4 regions of the Streptomyces sp. NPDC041124 genome follow, and region 4 is predicted to be linked to each of the others. Evidence: riboswitches for the same ligand, from Rfam matches in the RefSeq annotation. Region 4 holds a riboswitch; each other region holds the start of a gene.
What was found. A riboswitch is a leader RNA that binds a small molecule or an ion and turns the genes downstream of it on or off. The one in region 4 is predicted to bind cobalamin.
Positions count from the first base shown of each region.

Region 1: linked by a shared signal. The riboswitch ahead of ACZ6A9_RS00820 (ribonucleoside-diphosphate reductase subunit alpha) and the one ahead of ACZ6A9_RS15175 (ABC transporter substrate-binding protein) in region 4 are both predicted to bind cobalamin.
Region 2: linked by a shared signal. The riboswitch ahead of ACZ6A9_RS13425 (energy-coupling factor ABC transporter permease) and the one ahead of ACZ6A9_RS15175 (ABC transporter substrate-binding protein) in region 4 are both predicted to bind cobalamin.
Region 3: linked by a shared signal. The riboswitch ahead of ACZ6A9_RS11790 ((2Fe-2S) ferredoxin domain-containing protein) and the one ahead of ACZ6A9_RS15175 (ABC transporter substrate-binding protein) in region 4 are both predicted to bind cobalamin.

Region 1 is NZ_JBVIYR010000001.1:164,883-172,409, reverse strand. Features, by position in the region: gene ACZ6A9_RS00835 (GlxA family transcriptional regulator) at 1-146, opposite strand, end outside; gene ACZ6A9_RS00830 (hypothetical protein) at 241-459, shown strand; gene ACZ6A9_RS00825 (ribonucleotide-diphosphate reductase subunit beta) at 481-1,494, opposite strand; gene ACZ6A9_RS00820 (ribonucleoside-diphosphate reductase subunit alpha) at 1,494-3,863, opposite strand; cobalamin riboswitch at 3,988-4,159, opposite strand; gene mctP (monocarboxylate uptake permease MctP) at 4,284-5,912, opposite strand; gene ACZ6A9_RS00810 (DUF3311 domain-containing protein) at 5,909-6,175, opposite strand; gene ACZ6A9_RS00805 (GntR family transcriptional regulator) at 6,380-7,144, opposite strand; gene nagB (glucosamine-6-phosphate deaminase) at 7,301-7,527, opposite strand, start outside.
Region 2 is NZ_JBVIYR010000004.1:388,234-395,760, forward strand. Features, by position in the region: gene ACZ6A9_RS13395 (MFS transporter) at 1-1,277, shown strand, start outside; gene ACZ6A9_RS13400 (3-oxoacyl-ACP synthase III family protein) at 1,309-2,337, shown strand; gene ACZ6A9_RS13405 (acyl carrier protein) at 2,384-2,683, shown strand; gene ACZ6A9_RS13410 (AMP-binding protein) at 2,680-4,185, shown strand; gene ACZ6A9_RS13415 (HAAS signaling domain-containing protein) at 4,256-5,191, opposite strand; gene ACZ6A9_RS13420 (PadR family transcriptional regulator) at 5,188-5,526, opposite strand; cobalamin riboswitch at 5,741-5,923, shown strand; gene ACZ6A9_RS13425 (energy-coupling factor ABC transporter permease) at 5,954-6,664, shown strand; gene ACZ6A9_RS13430 (energy-coupling factor ABC transporter substrate-binding protein) at 6,661-7,038, shown strand; gene cbiQ (cobalt ECF transporter T component CbiQ) at 7,045-7,527, shown strand, end outside.
Region 3 is NZ_JBVIYR010000004.1:21,085-28,611, reverse strand. Features, by position in the region: gene ACZ6A9_RS11820 (asparaginase domain-containing protein) at 1-551, shown strand, start outside; gene ACZ6A9_RS11815 (PhzF family phenazine biosynthesis protein) at 567-1,418, shown strand; gene ACZ6A9_RS11810 (replication-associated recombination protein A) at 1,547-2,923, shown strand; gene ACZ6A9_RS11805 (RidA family protein) at 3,073-3,468, opposite strand; gene ACZ6A9_RS11800 (helix-turn-helix transcriptional regulator) at 3,606-4,580, shown strand; gene ACZ6A9_RS11795 (ferric reductase-like transmembrane domain-containing protein) at 4,854-5,834, shown strand; cobalamin riboswitch at 5,867-6,015, shown strand; gene ACZ6A9_RS11790 ((2Fe-2S) ferredoxin domain-containing protein) at 6,104-6,481, shown strand; gene ACZ6A9_RS11785 (transposase) at 6,507-6,842, shown strand; gene ACZ6A9_RS11780 (hypothetical protein) at 6,897-7,178, opposite strand; gene ACZ6A9_RS11775 (DUF6531 domain-containing protein) at 7,180-7,527, opposite strand, start outside.
Region 4 is NZ_JBVIYR010000005.1:73,563-80,984, reverse strand. Features, by position in the region: gene ACZ6A9_RS15195 (GHMP family kinase ATP-binding protein) at 41-913, shown strand; gene ACZ6A9_RS15190 (cysteine synthase family protein) at 910-1,932, shown strand; partial or broken gene ACZ6A9_RS15185 (ATP-grasp domain-containing protein) at 1,929-3,160, shown strand; partial or broken gene ACZ6A9_RS15180 (MFS transporter) at 3,153-4,256, shown strand; cobalamin riboswitch at 4,684-4,861, shown strand; gene ACZ6A9_RS15175 (ABC transporter substrate-binding protein) at 4,965-5,915, shown strand; gene ACZ6A9_RS15170 (FecCD family ABC transporter permease) at 5,912-7,027, shown strand; gene ACZ6A9_RS15165 (ABC transporter ATP-binding protein) at 7,024-7,422, shown strand, end outside.

The DNA of each region.
Region 1 (7,527 bases), on a different contig from region 4:
ACGACGGGGCCGTCCGCCGAGGCCACGGCGAAGTCGTGGACGGGCAGCCCGTCGTCGCTGCGGTCGATGCCGAAGACCTCGCAGACGACGCCGAGTTCGAAGGGGTTAACGCCGTCGAGCAGAACGGCGGCCACGTTCCGGAGCATGGTCCCCAGTGTGCCCCGCGATTGGCAGTAAATCGAGGGTGTGCGGCAGTCCTGCCACTGCCGGTAAGGAGCGTACGGCGCGACAGTGGTGTCCATGGATACGACACACACCCAGGCGCTGACCGGAACACTGACCGTGCTCGGACTGCTCGCACCGACGGTCCTGCCCGCCGTGTTCGGCATCGTGCACGACCTGCGGATCGACCGGCAGCTCCGGCGGGCCGAGGCCGGACGGCAGTCCCCGCCCGCCGGGGCCGGCCGGTCCCGCCCCGCCCGGGACGCCGTCTCGCACCGCACCGCACGCGCGGCGTGAGACGGCACCGGGGAGTACTTCCTAGAAGTCCTCGTCCAGGTCGACCGTGCCCTCCACGGCGACCTGGTACGCGGACGGACGCCGCTCGAAGAAGTTCGTCAGCTCCTGCACGCCCTGGAGCTCCATGAAGGAGAACGGGTTCTCCGAGCCGTACACCGGCGCGAAGCCCAGCCGCACCAGCCGCTGGTCCGCGACGCACTCCAGGTACTGCCGCATCGACTCGGTGTTCATGCCCGGCAGCCCGTCGCCGCACAGGTCGCGCGCGAACTGCAGCTCCGCCTCGACCGCCTCGCGCAGCATGTCGGTGACCTGCTGACCGAGCTCCTCGTCGAACAGCTCCGGCTCCTCCTTGCGGACGGTGTCGACCACGTCGAAGGCGAACGACATGTGCATCGTCTCGTCCCGGAACACCCAGTTGGTGCCGGTCGCCAGACCGTGCAGCAGGCCCCGGCCGCGGAACCAGTAGACGTAGGCGAAGGCGCCGTAGAAGAACAGGCCCTCGATGCAGGCGGCGAAGCAGATCAGATTCAGCAGGAACCGGCGCCGGTCGGCCCGGGTCCGAAGCTGGTCGAGCTTCTCCACCGAGTCCATCCACCGGAAGCAGAACTCGGCCTTCTCCCGGATGGACGGGATGTTCTCCACCGCCGCGAAGGCCGCCGCCCGGTCGTCCGGGTCGGGCAGGTAGGTGTCCAGCAGCGTCAGGTAGAACTGGACGTGCACCGCCTCCTCGAACAGCTGCCGCGACAGGTACAGCCGCGCCTCCGGGGAGTTGATGTGCTTGTACAGCGTCAGCACCAGGTTGTTCGCCACGATCGAGTCGCCGGTGGCGAAGAAGGCGACCAGCCGGCCGATGAGGTGCTGCTCCTCGGGGCTGAGCTTCGCCAGGTCGGCGACGTCGGAGTGGAGGTCGACCTCCTCCACGTGCCAGGTGTTCTTGATGGCGTCCCGGTAGCGCTCGTAGAAGTCGGGGTAGCGCATGGGGCGCAGGGTCAGCTCGAAGCCCGGGTCGAGCAGGTTCTTGGTGTCGCTGGTCATCACTGGCAGGCCTCGCAGGACTCGGGGTTTTCCAGGGAGCAGGCGACGGCCTCGGGGTCGGCGGCCTGCTGGACGGGGACGGTGGTCCGGGCCGCGGCGCGGGCGATCCGGGTCGCCGGGCGGGAACGCAGGTAGTACGTGGTCTTCAGACCCTGCTTCCAGGCGTAGGCGTACATCGAGGAGAGCTTGCCGATGGTCGGCGTCTCCAGGAACAGGTTGAGCGACTGCGCCTGGTCCAGGTACGGGGTGCGGGCGGCGGCCATGTCGATCAGACCGCGCTGCGGGATCTCCCACGCCGTGCGGTACAGCCGGCGCACCTCCTCGGGGATCCACGCGAAGTCCTGCACCGAGCCGCCGGCCTCGCGCAGCGCCTCGCGGGAGCGCGCGTCCCACACGCCGAGCCGCTTGAGGTCGTCCACCAGGTACGAGTTGACCTGGAGGAACTCCCCGGACAGCGTCTCGCGCTTGAACAGGTTGGACACCTGCGGCTCGATGCACTCGTACACGCCCGCGATCGACGCGATGGTGGCGGTGGGGGCGATCGCCAGCAGCAGCGAGTTGCGCATCCCGGTGGCCGCGATCCGCGTCCGCAGCGCCGCCCAGCGCTCCGGCCAGGCGAACTCGACACCGTAGTGGTCGGGGTGCAGCACGCCCCGGGCGGTGCGGGTCTTCTCCCAGGCGGGCAGCGGGCCGTGACGCTCGGCCAGGCCGGCGGAGGTCTCGTACGCGGCCAGCATGATCCGCTCGGCGATCCTCGTCGACAGGGCCTTCGCCTCGGGGGAGTCGAAGGGCAGCCGCAGCTTGAAGAAGACGTCCTGCAGGCCCATGGCGCCGAGGCCGACGGGGCGCCAGCGGGCGTTGGAGCGGCCCGCCTGCTCGGTCGGGTAGAAGTTGATGTCGACGACCCGGTCGAGGAACGTCACGGCCGTGCGCACCGTCTCGTCCAGGCGCGCCCAGTCGATGTCCCCGTGCTCCACGAAGGCGCCGAGGTTGACCGACCCCAGGTTGCAGACCGCCGTCTCCCCGTCGTCGGTGACCTCCAGGATCTCCGTGCACAGGTTCGAGGAGTGGATGACGTGACCCGGTTCGGCGGTCTGGTTGGCCGTGCGGTTGGCGGTGTCCTTGAAGGTCATCCAGCCGTTGCCGGTCTGCGCGAGGGTGCGCATCATACGGCCGTACAGCTCGCGCGCAGGGAGGGTCTTCCGTGCCAGGCCCTTCGCCTCGGCGGCCCGGTACGCGGCGTCGAACTCCCCGCCCCACAGGTCGACCAGTTCCGGCACGTCCGCCGGGGAGAACAGCGACCACGGGCCGTCGGTGTCCACCCGGCGCATGAACTCGTCCGGCACCCAGTGCGCGAGGTTCAGGTTGTGCGTGCGCCGGGCGTCCTCACCGGTGTTGTCGCGCAGCTCCAGGAACTCCTCGATGTCCAGGTGCCAGGTCTCCAGGTAGACCGCCGCCGCACCCTTGCGCCGCCCGCCCTGGTTCACGGCGGCGACCGAGGCGTCCAGCGTCTTCAGGAACGGGACGATGCCGTTGGAGTGGCCGTTGGTGCCGCGGATCAGAGAACCGCGGGCGCGGATGCGGGAGTAGGCCAGACCGATGCCGCCGGCGTGCTTCGAGAGCCGGGCGACCTGGTGGTAGCGGTCGTAGATGGAGTCCAGCTCGTCCTTGGGGGAGTCGAGGAGGTAGCAGGACGACATCTGGGGGTGCCGGGTACCGGAGTTGAACAGCGTGGGGGAGGAGGGCAGGTAGTCCAGGCGGCTCATCAGGCCGTAGAGCGCGGCCACCTCGTCCAGCGAGCGGGCGCTGTCGTCCTCGGCGAGACCGCAGGCGACGCGCAGCAGGAAGTGCTGGGGCGTCTCGACGACCTTGCGGGTGACCGGGTGCCGCAGCAGGTAGCGGCTGTGCAGGGTGCGCAGGCCGAAGTAGCCGAAGCGGTCGTCGGCGCGGGTGTCGATCAGCGCGTCGAGCCGGTCCGCGTGCAGCGCGGCGAACGCGGCGGTGCGGTCGGCGATCAGGCCCTCGCGGTGTCCGGTCGCGACGGACCCGGTGAAGGAGGTGACGCCCTGCGAGGCGGCCTCGGCGCGGATGCCGATGGTCAGCAGCCGGGCGGCGAGCCGGGAGTAGGCGGGGTCCTCGGAGATGAGCCCGGCCGCCGCCTCGGTGGCCAGTTCCCGCAGCTGCGCGGTGGCGTCGGAGTCCGCGACCGCGGACCGGCCGCGCAGCGCGGCGGCGGCGACCCGGCCGGGGTCGGCGTCGGGCAGGTCGGCGGTCAGCTCCGTCAGGGTCCGCAGCAGCGCGGCACCGGGGCCCTCGCTCTCCCGGGTCACGTCGATCGCTGAAGCCGGATCGGCTGGCGCGATGGTCACGTGGGGCTCTCCCTCGCTCGGCACGGGGGCCTCGAAGAGCGCGGGGGGCAGTACACGAGCGCACGGGGCGTCGCGTCCACCGGCCCATTCCGCGAGGCCCGGACGTCAGGGCACCCGGACCGGACGGCCGGGCGCACTGTCGGCAGGTCCTCGGACTGACGCCCATGCGCGTGCGGGGGCAAGGCATGGGTACACCGTTGCGGGACAGTTCCGGATTCGCACCGGATTCCCCTGCGGCGACAGCGAGCATGAGCATACATCTTGTGCCGGGTGCCGCCGACAACCCCATATGTTGTGCTGCGTTGGTGTCGGACAGTCAGCTCTCCAGCTCGGCGATCGGCCCGTGGCACCGTGCCGCACGGGTACGACGACGGGCCGCCGGTTCTCCTCCGGCGGCCCGTCGTCCGTCGCCCTGCGGCGTCAGTGCGCGCTGCCGGCCGTGGCGGGCGGGAGCTCCACCTGGACGCCCGGGTCGCCGGCGTCCGCCGTGTAGTCGCCCGGCTTCGTCTGGTCGACGCCCTCGGGTGCCTTGAGGGCCCGCATGACGAAGGTCAGCACGACCGTCACCACGACGTTGATCACGAAGGCCGTGAGACCGATGTAGCCGATCTCGCCGATCCCCGGGATCTCCTTCGCGGACCCGCCGAAGTGCTTCTGCGTCGGCGAGGCCACCCCGTACGCGGCGACCGTGCCGTAGACCATGCCGACGGCCCAGCCGCCGATCAGCGCCCAGCGGTGGAACCAGCGGGTGAACAGGCCGCCCACCAGTGCCGGGAAGGTCTGCAGGATCCAGATGCCGCCCAGCAGCTGGAAGTTGATGGCGACGGTCTTGTCCATGGTCAGGACGAAGGCCAGCGCGCCCACCTTCACCAGCAGTGAGACGACCTTGGAGACCTTGGTCTCCTGCCTCGGTGTCGCGTCCGGTTTGATGAAGTCCTTGTAGATGTTGCGGGTGAACAGGTTCGCCGCCGCGATCGACATGATCGCCGCCGGCACCAGCGCCCCGATGCCGATCGCCGCGAAGGCCACGCCCGCGAACCACGCCGGGAACATGTTCTCGAACAGCTGCGGGATCGCCAGCTGGCCGTTCTGCACCTTCACGCCCGCCGCGATCGCCATGAAGCCGAGCAGCGCCAGCAGGCCCAGCATCAGCGAGTACAGCGGCAGGATCGTGGTGTTGCGGCGGATCACCTCACGGCTGCGTGAGGACAGCGTCGCCGTGATCGAGTGCGGGTACATGAACAGCGCGAGCGCCGAACCCAGCGCCAGCGTGGCGTACGTCCACTGGCCCGCCTCGGCCGGCACCAGCGAACCGCGCGGCGCTCCCGTGGCCGGGTTGGTCTCGCTGTAGGCCTCCCGCGCCGAGGCGAAGATCTCGTCGAAGCCGCCCAGCTTGACCGGGATGTAGATGATCGCCACCGCGATCACGAGGTAGATCAGCGTGTCCTTGACGAAGGCGATCAACGCGGGGGCCCGCAGGCCCGACGAGTAGGTGTACGCCGCGAGCACACCGAAGGCGATCAGCAGCGGCAGGTCCTTGACGAACCAGTTGGTGTCCTCCCCGCCGCCCACGCCCATCACGTCCAGCACGGCCTGGATGCCGACCAGCTGGAGCGCGATGTACGGCATCGTCGCCAGGATGCCGGTGACCGCGACGGCCAGCGACAGCCCCTTCGAGCCGAACCGGCCGCGCACGAAGTCGGACGTGGTCACGTAGCCGTGCTTGTGCGACACCGACCACAGGCGGGGCAGGAAGGTGAAGATCAGCGGGTACACCAGGATCGTGTACGGCACGGCGAAGAACCCGGCCGCGCCCGCCGCGTAGATGGCCGCCGGCACGGCGACGAAGGTGTACGCGGTGTACAGGTCCCCGCCCAGCAGGAACCAGGTGACCCAGGTGCCGAACGAGCGCCCGCCCAGGCCCCATTCGTCGAGCGTGTGCTCATTGGCGGCCTTGCGCCAGCGCGCGGCGAGGAAGCCCATCGCGGTGACGAGCACGAAGAAGAAGATGAAGACGGCGAGTGCCACGCCGTTCACGCCGTCGTTCACCGCGACGCACCGCCCTTCGAGGCCGAGCGGGCGCGCTGGTCACGCTGCCAGAGCTTGTACGCGACCATCGTCAGCAGGGTGGAGATCAGCACCCAGAGCATCTGGTACCAGTAGAAGAACGGGATGCCGATGACGACGGGGTCGGTCTTGGCGTACGAACCGACCCACAGCATGGCCACGAACGGTGCGACGAGACAGAGGGCGATGACGACGCGCGCGGGCGTCACCACCGGCCCTCCCTTGGTTTCCGGGGCTTGTGACATCAGACGGTTTCCGTCCCCTCACTGATCACCGACGGTAAGGCGCTCGGAAATCTAGGTGAGGGCGCGGCAGGGAGGTAACCCCTCGTCAACACAGCGGTACGCAGGCGCGGCCCAACCGAGAGGCAACAGCAACGAAAACCTTGTCAACCACCCGTTTCACAGCGGTTTGGGAGACCAGGCGGTGACGGGAAGGTCACGTCGGAATCACTCCTGGGGGCGCTTCAGGCGCGCCACGAACTTGTACCGGTCGCCCCGGTACACCGACCGCACCCACTCCACCGGCTGCCCGTCCCGGTCGCGCGAGTGCCGGGACAGCATCAGCATCGGCAGGCCGACGTCGGTGCCGAGCAGTCCGGCCTCGCGCGGGGTCGCCAGGGACGTCTCGATCGTCTCCTCGGCCTCCGCGAGGTGGACGTCGTACACCTCGGCGAGGGCGGTGTAGAGGGACGTGTACTTCGTCAGGCTGCGGCGCAGCGCGGGGAAGCGCTTGGCGCTGAGGTGGGTGGTCTCGATGGCCATCGGCTCGCCGTTGGCCATGCGCAGCCGCTCGATGCGCAGCACCCGCCCGCCGGCCGTGATGTCGAGCAGCCCGGCGAGCCGGTCGTCGGCGGTGATGTAGCCGATGTCCAGCAGCTGCGAGGTGGGCTCCAGGCCCTGGGCGCGCATGTCCTCGGTGTAGGAGGTGAGCTGGAGCGCCTGGGACACCTTGGGCTTGGCGACGAAGGTGCCCTTGCCCTGGATGCGTTCCAGCCGCCCCTCGACCACCAGCTCCTGCAGCGCCTGGCGGACGGTGGTGCGCGAGGTGTCGAACTCCGCCGCCAGCGTGCGCTCGGGCGGGACCGGTGTCCCCGGCGCGGCCGTCTCGGTCATGTCGAGCAGGTGCTTCTTCAGCCGGTAGTACTTGGGCACACGCGCCGTACGGACCGCGGTCCCGCCCTCGTTCCCCGCACTGCTGACGTCGGTGCTCATGCTCTGCCTTCCCGGCTCCGGGTGCCGAACGGCCGACATCCCCATCGGCCGCGGCTGACATCGTGGCACGGCTCAGGGCGGGGGTGTGCCCCGCACGCTCCGTGATCCCCTTTGTATACCCCTGGGGCGAGGGCTGGTCCAGACCACGGATGCCGGTCAGATCCCCTGCCAGTCCGGCTTGTTGGCGTAGGTGTGGCGGAAGTAGTCGGCGAGCTTCAGCTTGGAGGCGGCGGCCTCGTCGACGACCACCGTGGCGTGCGGGTGCAGCTGGAGGGCGGACGCCGGGCAGACCGCGGCGACCGGGCCCTCGACGGTGGCGGCGACCGCGTCCGCCTTGCCCTCGCCGGTGGCCAGCAGGACCAGGTGGCGGGCCTCCAGGATGG
Region 2 (7,527 bases), on a different contig from region 4:
TCTGGTGGTCGGGCGAAGGCCTGTCGGCGCTCGGCAACAGCGTCTCGACGCTCGCCTTCCCCCTGCTCATGCTGCACGTGACCGGGTCGGCGGCACAGGCGGGCACCATCACGGTGCTGCACATGCTGGGCCGGCTCGCCACGCTCATGCTCGGCGGTGCCCTGTCGGACCGGGTGTCACGGCGCCTGCTGCTGGGCCTGGCCGCGCTGGTCGAGGCGCTGTCGATGGGGGCCGTCGCCTGGCTGGTGTACCGGGGCGACCCGTCGGTCCTGGGGCTCGACGCGCTGGCGCTGGTCAGCGGGCTCGGGGCCGGACTGAGGTCCGGCGTCACCTCACCGGTACTGCGCCGGCTCGTGCCGAAGGAGCGGATCGCCGACGCCACGGCGCAGGGCATGGGCCGCGACATGCTGGCCCAGCTCCTCGGCGCCCCGCTGGGCGGCCTGCTGTACTCGATGGCGCGCTGGGTGCCGTTCCTGTTCGACGCCATCTCCTTCCTGTTCATCACCCTCAGCTCGTTCCTCATCCGCCGGCCGCTGGGCCCGGACCGGCAGGACGACGGAGAGCGCCGGCCAGGTCTGGCCGCGGACGTCAAGGACGGGCTGCGCATGATCCGGCGCAGCGACTACCTGGTGTTCACGCTCGCCTGGGGCGCCGTGCTCAACGCGGTGGCGCAGGGCTTCACCCTGCTCTTCGTGGTCATCGTGACGCACCGGGGCGGCGGACCGACCACCATCGGCGCGGTGACCTCCCTGGCGGTCGCGGGCGGCGTGATCGGCGCCGTGCTGGGTCCGTGGCTGATGCGGCGCATCGGCGCCCGCCGCGTACTGCTGCTGTCCGCCTGGCTGTTCACGGCCTCCTTCGCCGCGGTCGCGGTCGCACCCAGGCCCTGGCAGATCGGCCTGGTGATGATGGTCGGCATGACGAGCATGATCCCGATGAACGTCGTCACCGAGTCCTACGAGGTCCGGCTGGTCCCGGACGCGTACCTGGGACGGGTCGCCGCCACCGGGCAGTTCGGCTTCCAGGCCGTGCAGTGGACCGGACCGCTGGTGGCCGGTGTGCTCGCAGACTCGCTGGGTGTGGAGTGGGCCGTGCTGGTCCTGGCCGCCGCCATGGCCGTCCTGGCGCTCGCCCTGCACCTGGGCCGGCGCCACCTCGCCCTCCTGGACGTTCCGCTGGAGGAGGTCCAGGAGCTCTCGACCGATGACGCCGGGCCCGGGGAGACCGCCGCGGACGGCGCCGTTCTGATCCGATCGTCGAAGGACCGGACGGGCTGATCCACCCCGGCCGGCAGGGAAGGAAGCACGCATGGGCACGTCACCGGAGTTGGGCATCGTCGCCATGGGCATGGCCTTCGGTGAGCGGTGCGACGTGGCGGCGACGGCGGCCGACTACGTTCCCGATCCCGAGGCGGTCACGGCCCTCGGCTACCGGACCTACCACCGTGCGGCGCCCGGCGTCACCGCCGTCGACCTGGCCGCCGAGGCCGCGCGGGAGGCCCTGGAGAACGCCGACGTCGCCCCCGCCGACCTCGACCTGATCGTCGTCGGCAACTCCGACGTGCCGGACTACCTGGGCTGGGACCCCTCGGCGGCCGTGGCGCGTGCCCTGGGCGCGCACTCCACGCCCACCACGCTGTTCACGCAGGCGTGCGCGGCGTGGGCGCCCGCGCTGGACCACGCCGCCGGTGCGATGGCCCTCTCCCCCGGCGTCGGGACCGCGCTGGTGGTGCTGGTCAACGTGATGAGCGAGGCGCACGGCAACCGCATGGACTTCAACGGCTGCGTCGCCAGTGACGGAGCCGTCGCCGCCGTCGTCCGCCGCGGGCATCCGCGGCTGCGCCGGCTGTCCTCGGCACAGTTCACCAACCCCGAGTACGCGGACCTGTTCCGCATCGAGTACGGCGGGGCGGCCGTGCCGCTGCCGCCACCGGGAAGCGGACTGAAGGACGTCAGCCCGATGGCCTCCGTCTACCGGCACTTCGACCGGGACCCGGAACGCTTCCAGGCGTTCCTGAAGGAGACCACGGGCCGGGTCGCGGACGTCGTCGACGAGGCCCTGGCCCGCGCGGGGCGGGACCGGTCCGAACTGGCCCGGCTGATCCACATCAACGACAACCGGCAGACGTTCCGGGCGGTGGCCGACGCCGTCGGCCTCCCCCTCACCCGCACCAACGCCGAACTGGCCCGCTCCCTGGGCCACATGGGCTGCGCCGACCAACTCGTCTGCCTCTGGCGGCACATCGAGGCCGGTGAACTCGCACTCGGGGACCTGGTGGCCCTCACGGGCGTCGCGTCCCCCGGGATGCACTGGTTCTGCACGCTCGTCGAAGTGTGAACCGGCGCGCCCAGCACGTCAGCACCTGCGAAAGGACGTACCCGACATGGCCGCCGATCCCCCCTCCGCGCCGGTGATGCCTCCCGCCCCCTCCGAGGCGGACATCGCCGGCTTCGTCGTCGAACGTTTCCTGCCCGGTCTGGACGCCTGCGAACTCGACCCGGAGTACGACCTGCTCGCCACCGCGGTGATCGACAGCCTCGCGGTCCTGCACATCGCGGCCTGGCTGACGGACGAGCACGGCGTCGACCTGCCCGACGAGGAGCTCGTCGGACGCAACTTCCGCACCGTGCGCGCCATCCGGGCCACGGCCGGGCGGGCGGTGGCGGGGAAGGGGCGCTCATGACCGCCCCCGCGCCCCTCGCCGCGGCGTTCACCGCCCGGGCCGCCGAGCAGCCGCATGCCCCGGCACTCGTCTGGGAGGACCGGACGACCACGTACGGCGAGCTGCATGCCATGGCCTGCCGGGCCCGCGCCCAGGTGGAGGCGGCCGCGGCACCGCACCCCGGCCGCCCGGTGGGCCTGCGGCTGCGGAAGTCACCGGAGGCGGTGGCCCTCGTCCTGGGCTGCCTGATGGCCGGCCGCGGCTTCCTGCTGCCCTCCCACGAGCTGCCCGACCTGCCGCTCAAGGAGCTGTACGGGCAGGCCGGATGCGCGGTGGTCCTCGGTCTGGCCGACGGTCCCCTGGTGGACGTCGTGGTGGACCCGTCCGCAGCCGCTGACGACGACGGCGGCGGGGCGCCGCGCCCGCCCGCCGAGGTCGCCGAGGGCGACACCGGCTTCCTGCTGACCACGTCCGGTTCGACGGGCCTGCCGAAGATCGTGCCGCTGTCGCAGGGGGCGGTGGCCCGCTTCACCGCCTGGGCGGCGGACGCCTTCCCGCTCGGACCGGGCTCGACGGTCCTCAACTACGCGCCGCTCAACTTCGACCTGTGCCTGCTGGACGTGTGGAGCACCCTCGCGCACGGCGGCACGGTCGTGCTGGCCGACCCCGAGCGGGGCACCTCGGCGCACTATCTGCACGGTCTGGTCACCGGCCACCACGTGACCCTGGTCCAGGGCGTCCCCCTGCTGTTCGAGCTGCTCACCCGGGCCGCGGCGGAGAGGGGCCCGCTGACCACCGCGCGGCACCTCGTCTTCGCCGGCGAGGCGATGCCGGCCCGGGTGCTGGCGGGCCTGCCCCCGGTGTTCCCGCACGCCCGCTGGTTCAACAACTACGGCTGCACCGAGACGAACAACAGCTTCCTCCACGAGGTGGACCGCGGCAAACCGGTCACCGCTCCGCTGCCGATCGGCCGCCCGCTGCCGGGCGTGCACTGGCTGATCACCGGGGACGACGGGCGCGCCCTGACCGGTCCCGGCCAGGGGGAGCTGCTCGTCAGCACTCCGTTCCAGAGCGCGGGTTACGTCAACGTCCCCGGCGGGCGGAAGTTCGCCCCGCACCGCGACGGCGTGCCCGGGGTGGTGTACTACCGCAGCGGCGACGTCGCCCGGTGGCACGAGGACGGCTCGCTGAGCGTGCTCGGGCGCACCGACTACATGGTCAAGGTGCGCGGCACCCAGGTCAGCACCCAGCACGTCGAGAGCATCCTGCTGGAGCACACCGCGGTGGCCGAGGCGGCCGTCGTCGCACTCCCGGACCCGGTCGCCGGCCACCGCCTGCACGCCACCGTGCGGCCGGTCGCGCCCGGCTCCGTGGGGGTCCTGGCGCTGCGTCAGTACTGCGCGGAGCGGTCGGTGCGGGCGGCGGTGCCGAGCGTGTTCGAGATGGTGTCCGAGCCGTTGCCGAGGACGTCCACGGGGAAGGTCGACCGCAACCGGATCCGGGACGCGCTGAGCACGGCGTGACGCGAGTGCGAAGGGGGGGCTGCCCGGTCGAGACCGGGCAGCCCCCCCCCTTCGCGGTCGTTGACCGCGGTCAGCGCAGCGCCGTGCGGTAGGCCTTGGCCACCGAGGTGACGCCGATGGCGAGCACGATGAGCGCCGCCCCGCCGTAGGCCGATTCCTGCGACTCCCAGAGGGTCTTGGCGTCGGCGAGGAAGTCGGGGTTGAACAGCTCCTGCTGGTACAGCACCCAGGCCAGCGGCAGGGTGAACGCCGCGTGGGCGAGCGCGTACCAGCCGGCCAGCCGGACGGTCCAGCCCTGTCCGGCCACCCGTGCGACCCCGACCACCGCGAGACCGGCGAGACCGGCCAGAACCGGCCACAGCCAACCCGACCACAGGTCCGGGTTCAGCACCTCCACCTGCCGCCCGTCGTCCGCCCGGTACGGCTCGGCGGTGTGCTGCCAGACGATCAGCGCGAACAGCAGCACGTCCCACGCCACGGCGGCCAGGGCCGCGACACCGCCCCGGTCCTGCTGCGGGACGTCGGGCAGTTCGTCCGGCGTCCAGCGGTCGCCGGTGGTACCGCGGCGGTACCTGATCCGCTCGGTCACGGCGAACACCACCGTGATGGCGGCGACCAGCTGGGCGCCGACGCCTATCAGCGTGCCGGCGCCGACGCGCAGGGCCGCGCCGAGGCCGCCGCCGTCGGCCACCTCCAGCAGGGCGAGCCCCAGGGAGAGGGCCGGCAGCACGCCGGCCAGCAGGGTGACCAGCACGCGAACATAGGCGGGATACAGGTCCGGGCCGATGAGGACCAACGGCCGTTCGGTGTACTGGGCCGCGTACCGCACCGGGTCCCCCAGTTCGCCGAGCACCTCCCGCTCGGCCGTCCGGTGGTCGCCGCCCCGGCCGTCGATGGTGTCGGCGATGGTGGCGCGGAGCTCTTGGGCCACGTCGTCACGCTGGTCGGCCGGAAGCCGCCGGACGACCTCGTGGACGTAGCGCTCGGTGAGCACCCCCGTACTCATTCGTTCTCCTTGGTGAGTCGTGAGATCGAGGCGACGAGTTCCTGCCATTCGCGCACCAGGCCCTCCCGGACGCGGGATCCGTCGGGGCTGACGCGGTAGAACTTGCGCGGCCGGGACTCGTCGGTGTTCCACTCGCTGGTCAGCAGCCCTTGTTTCTCCAGGCGCCGCAGCAGTGGGTACAGCGTGTTTCCGTCGACGGTGACCCCCGCGTCGTCGAGCGTCTCCAGGAGCGCATAGCCGTACTGCGGTTTCCGGAGCAGCGCCAGACAGGCGAGCACCACCGTCCCGCGGCGCAGTTCCTGCGCCTGGCTCAGGGTCAGTTCTTCTACGGACACAACCCACACGATACTGTGTGCCGCACACTAATGTCACCCCCCGAACAATGTGAATGTTCCCCTCCGGCGCTCCGAACGCCCGCTCTCCGGCGCTCCGCACGCCGCGCCGTCCGACACCCTGAACGCCGCGCGGCACGGGAGGACGCACGGACCGGTGGACGCCTCACCGTCCGCGCGCCCCCGGTGGCGGCTTGTCACCGGACCGGAACGGGCACTACTGTCACCACGCCTTGGTGACGGGAAATCGGTGCGATACCGGTGCGGCCCTCGCCACTGTGATCGGGAAGTCCGGCTCCGGCCCTCACGGGCAGCCACTGGGTTCTTCGGAACCCGGGAAGGCGGAGCACGGGCGGTGGTACCCGTCAGCCAGGAGACCGGCCAAGGCGCGTCAACCATCCACGAGGTGCTGGAGAGGGTCTGCTGAGCCATGCACATAGCCGAGGGTTTTCTGCCACCGGCGCACGCGGTCGCCTGGGGCGTCGCGTCGGCGCCGTTCGTCGTCCACGGAGCCCGGTCGCTCGTCCGTGAAGTGAGGGAACATCCCGAGAGCACACTGCTGCTGGGCGCCTCGGGAGCGTTCACCTTCGTCCTGTCCGCGCTGAAACTTCCCTCGGTGACGGGCAGTTGCTCCCACCCCACCGGTACGGGACTCGGCGCGATCCTGTTCCGGCCGCCGGTCATGGCGGTGCTGGGCACCATCACGCTGCTGTTCCAGGCGCTGCTGCTCGCCCACGGCGGGCTGACCACGCTGGGCGCCAACGTCTTCTCGATGGCCGTCGTCGGCCCGTGGGCCGGGTACGGCGTCTACCGGCTGCTGCGCCGGTCGGGTGCGCCGCTGATGGCGGCCGTGTTCTCCGGCGCGTTCGCCGCCGACCTGTCGACGTACTGCGTGACGAGCGTGCAGCTGGCGCTCGCCTTCCCCGACCCGGGCAGTGGATTCCCGGGCGCGCTGGCCAAGTTCGGGGCCATCTTCGCGGTGACGCAGATCCCGCTGGCGGTGAGCGAGGGCCTGCTGACCGTGCTGGTGATGCGCATGCTGGTGCGGTCGAGCAGGGGCGAGCTGACCCGGCTCGGCGTACTGGTCACCTCGGTGGCCGGAGGGAAGCCGGCGAAGTCGGCGGAGGGGGTGGCCCGATGAGCCGCGACGCGAAGATCAACGCTCTGCTGCTGCTCCTGGTGGCCGCGCTCGCGGTGCTGCCGCTGGCGCTCGGGCTCGGCGACCACAAGGAGGAGCCGTTCACCGGTGCGGACGCCGAGGCGGAGACGGCGATCACCGAGATCGACCCGGACTACGAACCGTGGTTCTCCCCCCTGTACGAACCGCCGTCCGGGGAGGTCGAGTCGGCGCTGTTCGCCCTCCAGGCGGCGATCGGCGCGGGCGTCCTCGCGTACTACTTCGGACTGCGGCGCGGGCGGCGGCAGGGCGCTGAACGGGCGCGGGAGCGGGCCGCGGCGGGCACCGGCGCCGAGGCCGGCGCGGGGGACGACGCAGCCGCAGAGCGGACGGTCTGACGGCCCGTGCTGCCGATCGACGCGGCGGCGCACAGCAGTCGCTGGCGCCGCCGCCATCCCGTGGACAAGGCCGTACTGGGACTCGGCCTCACCGTGCTGGCGGTCTCGCTGCCGCCGTGGCCGGGCGCGGCCCTGGTGCTGGTGACCGCGCTCGTGGTGCTGCTCGGCCCGGCCGGGGTGCCCGGGCGCCGGCTGTGGCGGGCGTACCGGGTGCCGCTGGGCTTCTGCGTCACCGGGGCGCTCCCCCTGCTGGTGCGGGTGGGCGGACCGGGCGGCTTCGTGTCGCCGGCCGACGACGGGCCGCTGCGCGCCGCGGAGTTGCTGCTCCGCACGTCGGCGGCGTCCCTCGGGGTGCTGCTGTTCGCGTTCACCACACCCCTGTCGGACCTGCTGCCCCGTCTGGTGCGCGCGGGTGTGCCCGCGCCGCTCGTGGACGTGGCGCTGGTGACGTACCGGATGAGCTTCCTGCTGCTGGACTCGGTGCGCCGG
Region 3 (7,527 bases), on a different contig from region 4:
CCGAGAGCGTGACCGGCGTCGCCGGAAGCCTGGGCGCCGGCATCACCCCGGTCGACGTCCGCACCAAGGACGCCGACGGGCTCGTGCCCTCCGCCATGCCGCACGTCTCGATCACCAAGTACAGCCGGTACGCGGCGACCGGCACCGGAACCGACGACCCGCCCGTCGCCGAGGAGGAGGTCGAGATCCTCGCGCGGATCGACGCCAACCTCTCCCGCTCCCCGCTCTCCGGGTTCGTCTGCGAGGGCATGTCGCCGTTCGGGATGGCGGACCCGACGAAGAACGCCGCGCTGAGCGTCGCCGTCTTCGCCGGCATGCCGGTGGTCCGCACCGGACGCGGCACCACCGGGGGCATGGCGTACCGCACCGACCCGGCGTTCGTCTCCGGCAACAACCTGACGGCCACCAAGGCGCGCATGCTCCTCATGGCCGCGCTGCTCAGGTTCGGCGCCCTGCCCCCGGCCGCGGACCCGTTCGACCCGACCCCCGACGAACGAGCGGCCACCGAGAAGGCGGTCGCCCAGTACCAGGCCCTCTTCGACACGCACTGAACCGGACGGGAACCCATGGGCATGTACGAGTACGTGGTGGCCGACGTCTTCACCGACGTCCCGCTCGAAGGCAACCCCACCGCGGTCTTCACGGACGCCTCCGGCCTCTCCCCCGAGCGCATGCAGCAGATCGCGCGGGAGATGCACCTGTCGGAGACGGTCTTCGTCCTCCCCCCGGAGAACGACGGCGACGTACGGGTCCGCATCTTCACCCCCGTCAACGAACTGCCCTTCGCCGGGCATCCGACCCTCGGCACGGCCGTGGTGCTCGGCGAGTCGCACGAGGCGAAGGAGCTCCGGATGGAGACCGCCAGGGGAACCGTGGCGTTCGAACTGGAGCGGGACGGCGACGGCCGCACCGTCGCCGCCGGCATGTGGCAGCCCCTCCCGGTCTGGGAACCCTACGACCGGGAGGAGGAACTCCTCACCGCCCTCGACCTGGTGGACACCGGCAGCATCCTGCCCGTCGAGGTGTACGACAACGGACCCCGGCACGTGTTCGTCGGCCTGGACGGCGTGCCCGCCCTCTCCGCGCTCGAGCCGGACCAGCGCGTCCTCGCGAGGCTGCCCGACATGGCGGCCAACTGCTTCGCGGGCTCCGGGACCCAGTGGCGGCTGCGCATGTTCTCGCCCGCCTACGGGGTGGTGGAGGACGCCGCCACCGGCTCCGCCGCGGGAGCGATCGCGGTACACTTGGCCCGCTACGGACTGGTCCCCTTCGGGGAGTGGATCGAGATCCGTCAGGGGGTCGAGATGGGCCGTCCTTCGACGATGCGCGCTCGCGCGACGGGGACGCCGGAGCGGATCGAATCGGTCCAAGTGGCCGGAGCCGCCGTCGTTGTCGCCCGGGGCACGCTGTACGCGTGACCACCGGGACGTACGAGTGACCGATCCACCGAGGAAGGGCCGCCACGCGTGTCCAGCAGAGCACCGTCCCCCGACCACCCCGCCGGACGGCCGGCCGTCCGGCGCCCCACCGAGGGGCGGGTGGCCTGATGAGGGCCGAGGACGACGGTCTGTTCGCGTTACCCGAACCGGACGACGCTCCGCCCCACCCGCCCGGGACGGCCACCGAGCCCGAACGGCCGGGCGCCCCGCTGGCCGTACGGATGCGGCCCCGGTCGCTCGCCGAGGTCGTCGGCCAGGCGCACCTGCTGCGCCCCGGCGCACCCTTGCGGCGGCTGGCCGAGGGCGGCGAGGCCGCATCGGTGCTGCTGTACGGCCCGCCCGGCACGGGGAAGACCACCCTGGCGCGCCTGATGGCCGCCGTCGCCGCCCGCCAGTTCGTCGCCCTCTCGGCGCTGACCAGCGGCGTCAAGGAACTGCGCGATGTGATGAACGAGGCGCGCCGCCGCCGCGACCGCCAGGGCCGGCGGACCGTCCTGTTCATCGACGAGGTGCACCGCTTCTCCAAGACCCAGCAGGACGCGCTGCTCGGAGCAGTCGAGGACGGGCTGGTCCTGCTCGTCGCCGCCACCACGGAGAACCCGTCGTTCTCCGTGGTCTCCCCGCTGCTCTCCCGCCTGCTGGTCCTGCAGCTCCAGCCCCTGACCGAGGACGACGTCCGCGAACTGCTGCGCCGGGCGGTGAAGGACGAGCGCGGCCTCGACGGCGCGGTCACCATGACACCCGGCGCCGAGGACGCCCTGGTGCGCCTCGCGGCCGGTGACGCCCGGAGCGCACTGACCGCACTGGAGGCGAGCGCCGACGGGGTGACGGGCACCGGCGGCACCGAGGTCGACGTCCCGGCGGTGGAGCGCGCCGTCGCCGGGACCACGGTGCGCTACGACCGGCAGGGCGACCAGCACCACGACGTCGTCAGCGCGTTCATCAAGTCGATCCGCGGCTCGGACCCCGACGCGGCGCTGCACTACCTGGCCCGCATGCTCGTCGCCGGCGAGGACCCGCGCTTCATCGCGCGGCGCCTGGTGGTGCACGCGAGCGAGGACGTCGGACTTGCCGACCCCACGGCCCTCCAGGCCGCCGTCGCCGCGGCCCAGACGGTCCAGCTCATCGGCATGCCCGAGGCCCGCCTGGCCCTAGCCCAGGCGACCGTGCACCTGGCCGTGGCACCGAAGTCGAACTCGGTGATCGTCGGGATCGACGAGGCCATGTCCGACGTCCGGGCCGGCGCCGTCGGCGAGATCCCCGCACACCTGCGTTACAGCCGCTACACGGGCGCCAGGGAACTGGGCAACGGGATCGGCTACCGCTACCCGCACCGTGTCCCCGAGGGAGTCCTGGCGCAGCAGTACCCGCCGGACGACCTCGTGGACAGGGACTACTACCGTCCCACACGGCACGGCGGGGAGCGCGACCTGCACGAGCGCCTCACCAGACTCCGCCGCACCGTCCGGGGCGAGGAGCGGTAACGCCGGGCGGGCGCGGCACGCGCCGCGCACACCGCGGCGCCGGCCTCACGGGTGTGAGGCCGGCGCCGTGGTGCGTCGCGCGGCAGGCGGGTGACCGCCCGCCCGCTGCCCGTACCGGTCCGGCGGGCAGCGGGGGAGACGGGGTCACGTCACGCGACGGCGGTGCCCTCGAGCTCGATCATCTGACCGGGGATCGCCAGCCGCGTCACACCGAGCATGGTGGTGGTCGGCGCGACGCCGGCCGCTCCCAGGCGGCCCGCCAGCACACCGTAGTGCTGGAAGAGCAGGTCCACGTCGGTCGTGTAGACGTTCAGCCGGACGAGGTTGGAGAGGGTCATGCCCGCCTCGGCGAGCACCGCCTCGATGTTGTCGACGGCCAGCGCCAGCTGCGCCGCCATGTCACCGTCGTGCTCGGGCTTGCCTTCCTTGCTCATCGCCGTCTGGCCCGAGATGTACAGGGTGCGCGAGTGCCCGGAGACGACCTCGCCCTGGTTGAAGCCCATCTCGACCGACCACGACACCGGGTTGACCGCGTTACGTTCCATTACCGCACCTGCTCCATTCGGTTCACTGACACTACGCACGCCCATCGCGTCGGCGACCGCCGCGCTCTGACGTCGTGCGATGAACCCTGCCAAGAAAACGTGACACCCTTGGTCATGTATTTCGTTAGGGTTTTCCCATGCGAGCCGACCGGTTGGTGTCCCTGGTGCTGCTCCTGCGTCAGCGGGGCCGGATGACCGCGGAGACACTCGCCCGAGAGCTGGAAGTGTCGACCAGGACGGTGCTGCGCGACATAGAGGCGCTCTCCGCGGCGGGCGTCCCGGTCTACGCGGAGCGCGGGCGGCACGGAGGGTTCGCGCTGCTGCCGGACTTCCAGACGGCGCTCACCGGCCTGAACCACGACGAGGCGCTCGCCCTCGTGGTCGCCGGCTCACGGCGCGGCGCGCAGCTGTTCGGGCTGGGGTCGGCGCTCGCCTCGGCCGTGCTGAAAGTGGTCGACGCGCTGCCCGAAGGGCTGCGGGACACCGCCGCCGGAGCGGCGCAGCGGCTGCTCGTCGACCCGGAGACCGATCTCCTCTCGCGCCGCGTGGCCCCCGAGGAGCTTCCCGACTCCCTCGCCGCCGAGGTCCGGCGCGCGGTGTTCGCCGGGCACCGACTGCGCATCTACTACGAGGCCGTGGGCCAGCCCCCGAAGTGGCGCACGGTGGACCCGATCGGTCTGGTCACCGTCAGGGACCAGGGCTACCTGCTGGCCAAGCGGGGCACCGAGGACCGCACCTACCGGCTGAGCCGGGTGCTGGCCGCCGAGGAGCTCGACGAACCCGCGCAGCGTCCGGAAACGGTCGACCTGGACCGGGCCTGGCGCGACCGCAACATGCGGTTCCGGACCGGCGGCGACACCACCGCCGTGGTGGTCCGCGTGGACCCCGCGCGCCGGGAGCACCTGGTCGCCACCGCCCTGGCGGTCCGCTCCGAGGAGACCGACGGGGACGGCCGGCTCCGGCTCCACGTCGTCTTCCAGGACGCCCGGCACGCCGAGTGGGCGCTGTGGCAGCACGCCATGTACGCGGAGGTCGAGTCCCCGCAGTGGCTGCGCACCACCCTGCACCGCCGCGCTACGGTGATCGCGGCCCGCTACGGACCCCCTGCCTGAACGCTCCGCCGGCCCCGCGAAGCCCGAGCCGCGGGACGTCCACGCTCTCCGTCGCAGCCCGGCCCGGCGCCGACCCGCCATATTCCAGCGGCAGTAGGGCTTCGGCGGTTGTCTTGAATGTGGAGGGGAGGCAGAAGCAGGTGTACCCGCACAGTTCTCATGGCGGCTCTGGCCGGATAACGCCTCCGGGGATCACTCCCTCATCAGCCAGACTTGTCGCCTCACGCCCCATGCGCACCGCTGCTGCGGTGGCCCGTGCCCGGGAGGCCCCTGATGACGTCAGACACGAGGCCGGACGAAGACGGGGCGGTGACCCCGCCCGGAAGGCAACGGCCTCCCGGTGACCGTGTCGCGCTGCGCGGCGACCTGCGGGCCGCCCTGCCCGACGCCACCGCGGCGGTGGTGGTCACCGTGCTCGTGTTCGCCCTCCTGTGGGCGCGCATGGAGTCGGGTGCTTCGGACACCGTCGCGGTCATGCCGTTCATGGACGACCCCGGCACCTACTGGATGTACCTGCTCAGCCAGGCGTTCGGCTGGTCGGGGCTGCTGTGGGCCTGGGGCACGGTCATGCTCGGTCTGCTGCTGTCGGGACCGCGCCCCGCCCGGCTGCCGGTCTCTCGGCAGGTACTGGAGCGCTGGCACCGCACCACGAGCCTGACGACCATGGCGCTGATGTTCGCGCACGCGCTGATGTTCGCGGCGGAACTCGTACGCTACGAGACGAAGGTGGACTGGGCGCAGCGGTTGTGGGTGGCCTTCGCCGACAGCTTCGTGCCCGGCTGGTACGACTCCGGCACCGGCGAGATCGCCATCCCGCTCGGACAGGGGGCCCTGTACCTGGCGATTCCGCTGGGACTGCTGTTCTACGTCCGGCACCGCATTGGCGCGAACACCTGGCGGCGGCTGCACCGGTTCGTGATCGTCGTGTACGTGCTGAGCGTGTGGCACACGCTGCTGTACGGAACCAACGTCTGGTACGGGGAGTGGCCGCGCACCGTCCTGTGGCTGCTGCAACTCCCGGTTGCGGCACTGCTGTTGCTGCGTCTACTGAGACCGGCCCGGCGGGCCGAACGGCTGGGCTCCCCCGGTGGGGGCGCGGCCCGGCCGGACTGGTGGGTGCGGGCGGCGGGACGGGCCGCCGTAGCGGCCGTCGTCGTCGGGCTGGTCGTCGTGGTGGTGTCGGGCCGTGACGGCGGACGGGACCGCCCGGACCACCCGCCCGTGACGGCCCCTCACGCCCAGGAGACGGACTGACGGCCGGTACGGCGCCCCGGGATGGGATGATGGCCGACGACAGGGCGACGGCGGAACGAGGAAGCCGGTGTGAATCCGGCGCGGTCCCGCCACTGTGATCGGCGAGCGAGTTCCGACAGGCCACTGCCCGGCAGCGGGTGGGAAGGGCGGGACGAGCATCGACCCGAGAGCCAGGAGACTCACGCGGTCGCCTCCTCGACGACCACCGGGGCGGATCTCCCCGGAGAGAGGGACGGCACCGCGTGCCCGCAACGCCCACCGGACGAACGATGGACGACAAGAGGCCCGCAACGGCCACCGACCCCGTGCCGTGCCGCATCGTCGTCTGCCGCGACTGCTGCTGCGGCAGCCCCAAGGTGACCGGCGTCGACCACACAGCTCAGACCGAACGCCTGCGCGCCGCGGCACCGGTACGTGTCTCCGACTGCCTCGACGCCTGCGAACACGCCAACGTCGTCGTCGTACAGCCCTCCGCCGAAGGCCGCGCCGCCGGCGCCCGGCCCGTCTGGCTCGGACTGGTCAACGACCCGGACGCGACCGAGGACATCGCCGCCTGGGCACGCGCCGGCGGACCGGGCGTCGCACCCCGGCCGGACATCCTCGACCTGTACGCCATCACGCCGCCACGACGGCGTACGGCCTCCTGACCGTACGGACGCGCACGGTGGTGGTGTGAGCGCGCCGGGCGTGACCGGTCCGGCTGCTGCTTCACGCCGGCTGCCAGACCTGGGACAGGTGCCCCGCAGCTACTCGAACCGTTGCGGAGTCAGCCCCATCGAGTACTCCTCCGGCCGGCGGAGCACGCGCCGGCTCAACTACGGCGGCGACCGGCAGGCCAACGCCGCCCTGCACCGCATCGTCATTACCCGCCTGCGCCACGACCCGCACACCCAGACGTACGGCAGGGGCTCGCACGCGGCAGCGTCGCGATCACCCGGGTCCGACTGCGTGCGCGCGGACTGCCGTGCCTTTCCAGTAGTCCTACAGCGGTGCTCACTCGGCCGTTGAGGCCAGAAGGCACGGCAATCCGCTACTTCACCGGGCTGACCCGCTTGCTCGAACTCAGAGCAGGTCACGCTCCATCAGGTCGTCCGCTTCCTCCCAGGTGACGAAGGAGCACGCTCCGGTATTCAGGTCGACGGCCACGGGCAGGTTCCCGCCGAGTTGCATGTCCTGACGTCCGTGATCGAGGTACTCGACATGGTCGTAGGGAGCGATGAACCGTCCCTTGTCCGTGAAGCAGTACTCGGGAATGATCCTCACGTTGGAGGACAGCCCCCATGCTCTGCTTTCCTCCGTGAGGAACTCCGCGGCCCTGCGCTCGGCTTCTTCCGGGTCGAGCATGTCAGTTGGTCCTCATCACGTAGTAGTCGCGGTATCTCTTGTGCGCCGGATTGGCCTTGCCCGACTGGAAGTCGAGGAAGACCACCTTTCCATCGATGTTCGCGACATTGAAGTAGTGGCCCACGCCCTTCCTCGGCCATGCTCCTATGATCGCCCGGGCACCGGGTCCCCAGCGCAGCATGTCGCTCACGATGACGTTGAGACCGCCGACCTTCCGGAACGGTAGCCCCGTCATCGCTGACACCTCGGCCCGCGTCAGCGGGCGGTCTGCTCCGGACACCCCGTTCGGATTCCGGCCGGCCATGAGGTCGTCGCCGGCGGTCGCACACAGTCCGCAGTTCCTCCGGCC
Region 4 (7,422 bases):
GACACTCGGACCCGCCGCGGGCGTCCTCCGGGAACCTGACGTGTCCGGCGGCACGGTGTCCGGTGTCTGCCACGGCACTCTGGGCGAGCTGTACCAGGGCCCGTTGCGTGCGGGCACCGACCCTGAGATCGCGGTGGTGTCCTTTCCCGTGGACCGTCACTCCTGGGTGTACTTCACACCGAGGACGGCGGCCGGTCCTCAGCCACATGCCCCGCCCCTCGGGGAGAAGTCGGTGGCAGCGGCGCGGCTCTTCCTCGACCACTACGGCCTCACCCTGCCACCGGGCGACTGGCACACCCGCTCCGAACTGCCGGTGGGCGTGGGGATGGCCAGTTCCACGGCGGACATCGTGGCGACGCTGCGCTGTCTGTTCCGCGTCTTCTCCCTGCCGTACGACACGGACGTGGTCCTCGGCGTCCTGGCCGGCATCGAGCGCGCCGACAGCGTCTTCCTCGACGAGTTCGCCCTGTACCTCAGCGGGCGGCACCGGGTGGTGCGGCGACTGGGCCCGGGCCTCGGCTTCCACACCGCCTTCGTCACGGAACCCGGCACGGTGGACACCGCCGCCGTCACTCCCCTGCTGCTGGACCACTACAGGCGCCGCGGCGAGGAGTACCGACGGTGCCTGACCGATCTGGTGAAGGGCTTCGACTCGGGAGACCCGGCCGCCGTCGCCCGTGCCGCGACGACCAGCGCCGCGTTGTCTCAGGAGGTGCTGCCCAAGGCGACCTTCGGCAGCCTGCACGCCCACCGTGAGCGGTTCGGCGCCGACGGCGTCTTCGTCGCCCACACCGGCTGCCTGGCCGGCTATCTCTTCGCCTCACGCCCGCGAGCCGAGGTCAAGTCCGAACTCTCCGCGTTCTTCCACTCGCTCGGCCACCAGTGCACCTTCGCCCAAGGAGGCTACGGGTGATCCACCCCCACATCGCCGACGCCCTGAAAGTCCCGGACCTCGTCCGGCTCACCGATGGCCTGGTCCTGCTGCGGTTCGAGTCGATGAAGATCTACTCGGCCCTGGCCGCCGTCCGTCATCTGCTGGAGCGAGGCACGGTCCGTCCGGGCCAGACCCTGATCGACAGCTCCAGGGGCATCTACGCCTACGCCCTCGCACTGGCCTGCCACCGGTACGGCATGCGGTGCCACATCGTCGCGTCCACCACCGTCGACGCCACCACCCTCGCCCAACTGGAGATCCTCGGCGCCACGGTGGAACAGGTCAGACCGTCGCGGAACCTGAAGCTCGACCAGGAACTGAGGGTGCGGCGGGTGCGCGAGATACTCGCCGGGCGTCCCGGCCACCACTGGATGCGCCAGTACCACGACGACGTCCACTACCTCGGCTACCAAGAGGTCGCCGACCGGATCGCGGCGGAGTTCCCGGCCGTGCCGCTGACCGTCGTCGGCGGGGTGGGTTCCGGAGCCTCGACCGGCGGCATCGTGGAACACCTGCGTGTTACCGACCCCTCGGTGCGTCTGGTCGGCGTCCAGCCCTTCGGCAGCGTCACCTTCGGCAGCCAGGACCACCACGATCCCGAGGCGATCATCGCCGGCATCGGCTCGTCGATCGTCTTCGACAACGTCCGCCACCATCTCTACGACACCGTGCACTGGCTGGACTTCACCCACGCCATGTCCGGCGCCGTCGCCCTGCTGCGCGAGCACGCGGTGTTCGCCGGGCTGTCCACCGGTGCCGGCTATCTGACGGCGACGTACGAGGCCCGTCGCCACCTCGACCGACTGCACCTGGTGATAGGGGCCGATACCGGACACCGCTACGTGGAGCGCGTGTTCGCCCGGCACGCCGAGGCCCTGGATCCGGCCGCGCTGAAACCCCTCGAGGTCCGCAGTCCGGAGGAGATGACCATGCCCTGGTCGAGGATGACGTGGCAGCGCACTCCCTGCCCGGCCCACTGGAAGGAGCGGGCGGCATGACCGTGGCCTGCCTGGAGTCACTGACCTTCGGCCTCGGCCGTCTGGTCCGTGCCGCCGACCGGCTCGGCGAGCGCCTGCTGCTGCTGACCCGGGACCCCGCCTACTACGCCTACGAACTGGACCGGCTGCCCGACGGTGCCCTCGACGTCGTCGTGACCGACACCTTCGACGTGGAACGAACCGCCGATCTGCTCCGGCGCACCCTGGGACTGCGCGGCCTGATCAGTTCCACCGACACCTGGACCCTGGCCGGCGCTGCCCTCACCGAACGCCTCGGCCTGCCCGGTCTCGATTCAGCCGTCCTGCGGCTGACCCGGGACAAGGCCGCGGTACGCAACCGGCTGCACGAGGTGGGTCTCACGCGCGGACGGGCCGTCGAAAACGCCGAGCCGGACCGCGAGGCGCGCGGGCTGCTGCTCAAGGAGATGGGACCGCCGCTCGTGCTCAAGGACACGGCGGGCACCGGGAGCCAGAACGTGTGGCTGGTCCGTGACGAAGGCGAACTCGACGCGGCGCTGGCCGAGGCGTCCGGTCGGGACCTGAAGGGGCGGTTGTTCGCCGAGCCCTATTTCAGCGGGCCGGTGTACAGCGCCGAGACGCTCACCTGGGACGGCCGCACCCGGCTGCTGGGCGTCTCCAGTCGACTCATGTCACCGGAGCCGCACTTCCGGGAGGAGATCACCGCCTTCCCCGTCGCCTTCCCGGGCCCGCAGCGGACATCGCTGGAGCGCTGGCTCGACCGGATGCTCGCCGCCATCGGCTACACCGACCGGTTCGCACACGTGGAGTTCGTGCTGACCGCCGACGGCCCGGAGGTGGTGGAGGTCGATCCCCGGATCGGGGGCGCCCTGGTCGGGGAGGGCATGTGCCGGGCGCTCGGCGTCAACGTGTACGCGAGGCCGCGCTCAGCCGCCGCCCCCGGCTCATGGACGCGGACCTGCCCGGTGGTCCGGCCGTCGCCTTCGTTCTGGGCTATCCGGCCGCACCCGGCGTGTTCACCGGGGTCGCCGGGCTCGACCGGCTCGACAACATGCCGGGAACGCCCGCCTCGTACCCGGTTAAGCAGACCGGCGACCTCATCGAGCACCTGGACGACAGCCGCGGCTACGCGGGCATCGTGTACGCCGAGGCGGAGATCGCCGAACTCGCCACCCACCGCGCGGTGGCCGCCGCGGGCGCCCTGCGGGTACTCACCGACCCGGCCGGCCGGGAGGCGCCCGGTGGGTGAGCGCACCACCCGGGGACCGGGCCTGCGGGACTCGCTGTTCCCGCTCACCGGCCCGCTGCGGTTCCTCCTGCTCAGCTCGTTCCTCATTCCGCTCGGCAGCTTCATGGTCCTGCCGTTCATGTCGGTGTTCCTGCACGAACGGCTCGGGATGGGGCTCGGCACGGTCGGCGTCGTCCTGGCCGTGGCATCGCTCGTGCAGTTCTCCGGCGGCATCGTCGGCGGAGCCCTCGCGGACCGGATCGGGCTGCGCCGCACGATGCTGTGGGCACTCGTCGTACGCACCGCCCGTTTCCTGACGTGCTGCGGTGCCGCGCTCTACCTGCCCGCGAACAAGGCGTACCTGGTGCACGGGGTCGACGACGAGCGCCGCCCGGCGTTCCTGTCGGCGGGCAACGCGGCACTCAACGCAGGCATGGCCGTGGGCCCGTTGATCGCCGGGCCGTTCGTCCTGTCGTCGCCCGGCTGGCTGTTCGCGGCCGTCACGGCGCTGTTTCTCACGGTCACGGTGGGACATGCGCGGCTGCCCGGGACAGAAGGGGAAGACCCCGCCGGATCAAGGGAAACGGTCCCCTCGGGTCTCTTAGCCGGCGTGGCGCTCCTGCCCTTCGTCGCCAACGCCCTGGCGTTCTACCTCTACTTCCACTTCCAGCACTTCCTGGCGGTGTACGCCGTCGAGCGCGCCTCCAGCGCGTTCTACAGCGTGGTGCTGCTGCTCTGCTTCACGCTGGTCATCGTCGTCCAGCCACTCGCGTCCGGCCTGATCCTGCGCATGCCGCACGCCCTCGCCCTCGCGGTCGGCTTCACGGGCCTGGCGACGGGCCTGGCCGTGCTGGCGGCCGGTACCCGGACGGCACTGCTGGCGGGCGGGGCGCTGATCACCCTGGGCGACATCGTGCTGTTCCTCAAGAACGACCTGGAGGCACTGCGCCGCAGCCCTCGCTCCGACGCCGTGGTCTTCGGCCGGCAGCGGCTGGTCGCGGGCCTGGGCGCCTGCGCGAGCGGCGTGCTGGGCGGGCAGTTGTACGGCCTCGGCGAACGGGCCGGACACACCGGTTGGTTCTGGCTGCTGGCAGCCGCCCAGTGTCTGCTGCTTCCCCAACGCGCGCGTGCTGCGCACCATGCACACCTGCCTGGCTCCCGGCGGCACGCTCGTCCTGGATCTCGCCGGGAAGGTACTTCTGGCCCGCAGGGTCACCCCACCCAAGGTGGTGCGGCGGGGCGACGACCTGATGGTGCAGACCGACACCGTGCTGGACGAGTGGGCGCGGCTGCGCAGCGAGTGGGTGCTGGTCCGGGGCGAGCGGGTGACGCGGGCCACCTTGACGTGGTTCGTGTACAGCGCGGTGGAGCTGCGGCGGATGGCCGAGGAGGCGGGGTTCGGCCGCGTGGAGGTCTTCGGCGGGTTCGACGGGCGCCCCTACGACGAGAGTGCCGAGCGGCTCGTCCTCCGGGCGGTCCGCGAAGCGTGAGGGGGCGCGGGGCGTGCGGCCGGGTCCGCACGCCCTTTTGCCGTCAACTCGGAGGAACATAGGATCACCTGGTCATCGCCGCGACGGGAGACAGGAAGCCGGTGCGAATCCGGCACGGTCCCGCCACTGTGACCGGGGAGCGCCCCTTCGACATGCCACTGCGCACCGCGCGGGAAGGCGGAGGGAACGTCGATCCGGGAGTCAGGACACTGGTCCGTCGCGGGCCCGATCCGAGGAGCGCGGACTCCAGGAGGCTTTACGTGTCCCCTTTGCTCACCCCTGCCCGCACGCGCGGGTTCCTTCGTGCCGCGGCCGCTGCCGTGGCTCTTTCGTCCATGTTGCTGGCCGCCGGCTGCGGTTCGTCCGACGAGGGCGGCGGGGACGCGAAGGCCACCGCGGCCGTGCCCGCGGGCTTCCCGGTCACCGTCGACAACTGCGGCGTGAAGACGACGTACGAAAGGCCGCCGTCGCGGGTGGTCACCATCCACCAGCACCCGGCGGAGCTCATGCTCGCCCTCGGCCTGAAGGACCGCATGGCCGGCACGGCCTTCCCCGACTCAGCCGTCCTGCCCGAGCTGAAGAAGGACTACGAGGCGATCCCCGAACTGGCGAAGAAGGAACCGTCGTTCGAGAAGGTCCTGGACGCCGAACCCGACTTCGTCTACGGCGGCTACGGCAGCGCCTTCGCCGACAACGAGGGCCGCTCCCGCAAGGCGTTCGCCGACGCCGGCATCGACACCCACCTCAACCGCGAGTACTGCGGCAAGAAGCGGGTGACGATGAGGGACACCTACGACGAGATCCGCACCATCGGCAAGGTCTTCGGTGTCCCGGACCGGGCCGACAAGCTGGTCGCGGACCTCGAAGGCCGCGTCGGCAAGGCCACCGGCAAGGTCGAGGGCGAGCCCGAGGTGCCCGTCTTCGTCTACGACAGCGGTGACAAGAACGCGTTCACCGCGGGCGGCAAGAGCCTGGGCACCGAGCTGATCCGGCTGGCCGGCGGCAAGAACGTCTTCGCCGACCTCGACGACGTCTTCGGCGACGTCTCCTGGGAGCAGGTCGTCGAGCGCAAACCGGAAGTCATCGCCATCTACGACTACGCCGGCGCCGGAAGCGTGGAGGAGAAGAAGGAGTTCCTGCTCTCCCAGCCCGCGCTCGCCGACGTACCCGCCGTCAGGAACAAGCGGTTCGTCGTCCTGCCGCTGACCGCCACCTTGGTCGGCATCCGCTCGGCCTACGCGGTCGAGGACCTGGCCCGCGGACTGCACCCCGAGAGTTTTCGGTGACCCAGGCCGTCACCGACACGTCCACTGAGCGGACGGCTCAACGGCGGAAGACCGACAAGCCAGGGGCGGGCCGTACACGGTTGGCCGTCACACTGCTCGTGCTCACCGCCCTGCTCATGGTCTCCGCCACGGCGGGCCTCGCGATCGGCTCCGTCCAGGTGCCGTCCGGCCAGGTGTGGGGCATCGTGACGCACGCACTGGGCGCCGACTGGCAGGAGCCGGACTGGTCACGGGCCCGGGAGACCATCGTGGTGGACGTGCGGGCGCCGCGGGTGCTGCTCGGCGCTGTCACCGGCGCCGGCCTGGCGGTGATCGGCACCGCGCTGCAGGCCCTGGTGCGCAACCCGCTCGCCGAGCCCTACCTGCTCGGCGTCTCCTCCGGTGCGTCCCTCGGCGCGGTCTCCGTGATCGTGTTCGGGGTCACCCTCTTCGGGCCCCTCTCCCTGTCGGTGGCCGCCTTCGCGGGCGCCCTGGGCGCGCTTCTGCTCGTGTACGCCACCGCCCGCACCGGCGGACGCATCACCTCATCGCGGCTCGTGCTGTCCGGGGTCGCGATCGCCGCGGTACTCACCGCGGTCCTCGATCTGCTGCTGCTCACCACCGACCGGGGCAACGAGGCCCGCGCGGTCCTCGCCTGGACCCTCGGCGGCCTCGGCGGCGTCAACTGGGGCACGCTGTGGCTGCCGAGCACGGCCCTGCTGCTCGGTGTCGGCGTCCTCATGGCGCAGGCCCGCAACCTCAACCTGCTGCTGGCCGGCGAGGAGGCGGCGACCACGATGGGGCTGGACGTGGCCCGGTTCCGCGCCCGGCTGTTCGTCCTGCTCTCCCTCGTCACGGGCGTGCTGGTCGCGGCGGCCGGACCGATCGGCTTCGTCGGCCTGATGATGCCCCACATCGTGCGCCTGTTCGTCGGCGGCGACCACCGCCGGGTCCTGCCGACGGCGGCACTCGGCGGAGCGGTCTTCCTCATCTGGGCCGACATCGCCGCACGGACGATCGCCGCACCGATGGAGATACCCGTCGGCGTCCTCACGGCCCTGTGCGGCGGGCCGTTCTTCCTGTGGCTGATGCGCCGGGACGCCCGGCGTGGCACCGACCGAGGAGTGGCATGACCGCGACCGAACTGAACGTCGACGGCGTCACGCTCACCGCCGGAGCCCGCCACCTGGTACGCGACGTCTCCCTGACCGCCCGCCCGGGCGAGACCATCGGGCTCGTCGGTCCCAACGGCAGCGGCAAGTCCAGCCTCCTGCGCACCGTCTACCGGGTCCTGCGCCCCGACACCGGCCAGGTCCGGGTCGACGGAGGTGACGCCTGGTCGCTGCCGGTGCGGCAACTGGCCCGCACCGTGGCGGCGGTGGTCCAGGACTCGGCCGCCGACTTCGACCTCGCCGTCCGCGAGGTCGTCGCCATGGGCCGCACCCCGCACAAACGGCTCCTCGCCGGCGACACCGCCGAGGACGCCGAACTCATCGACTCCGCACTCCTGGCGGTGGACGCGGTGCAC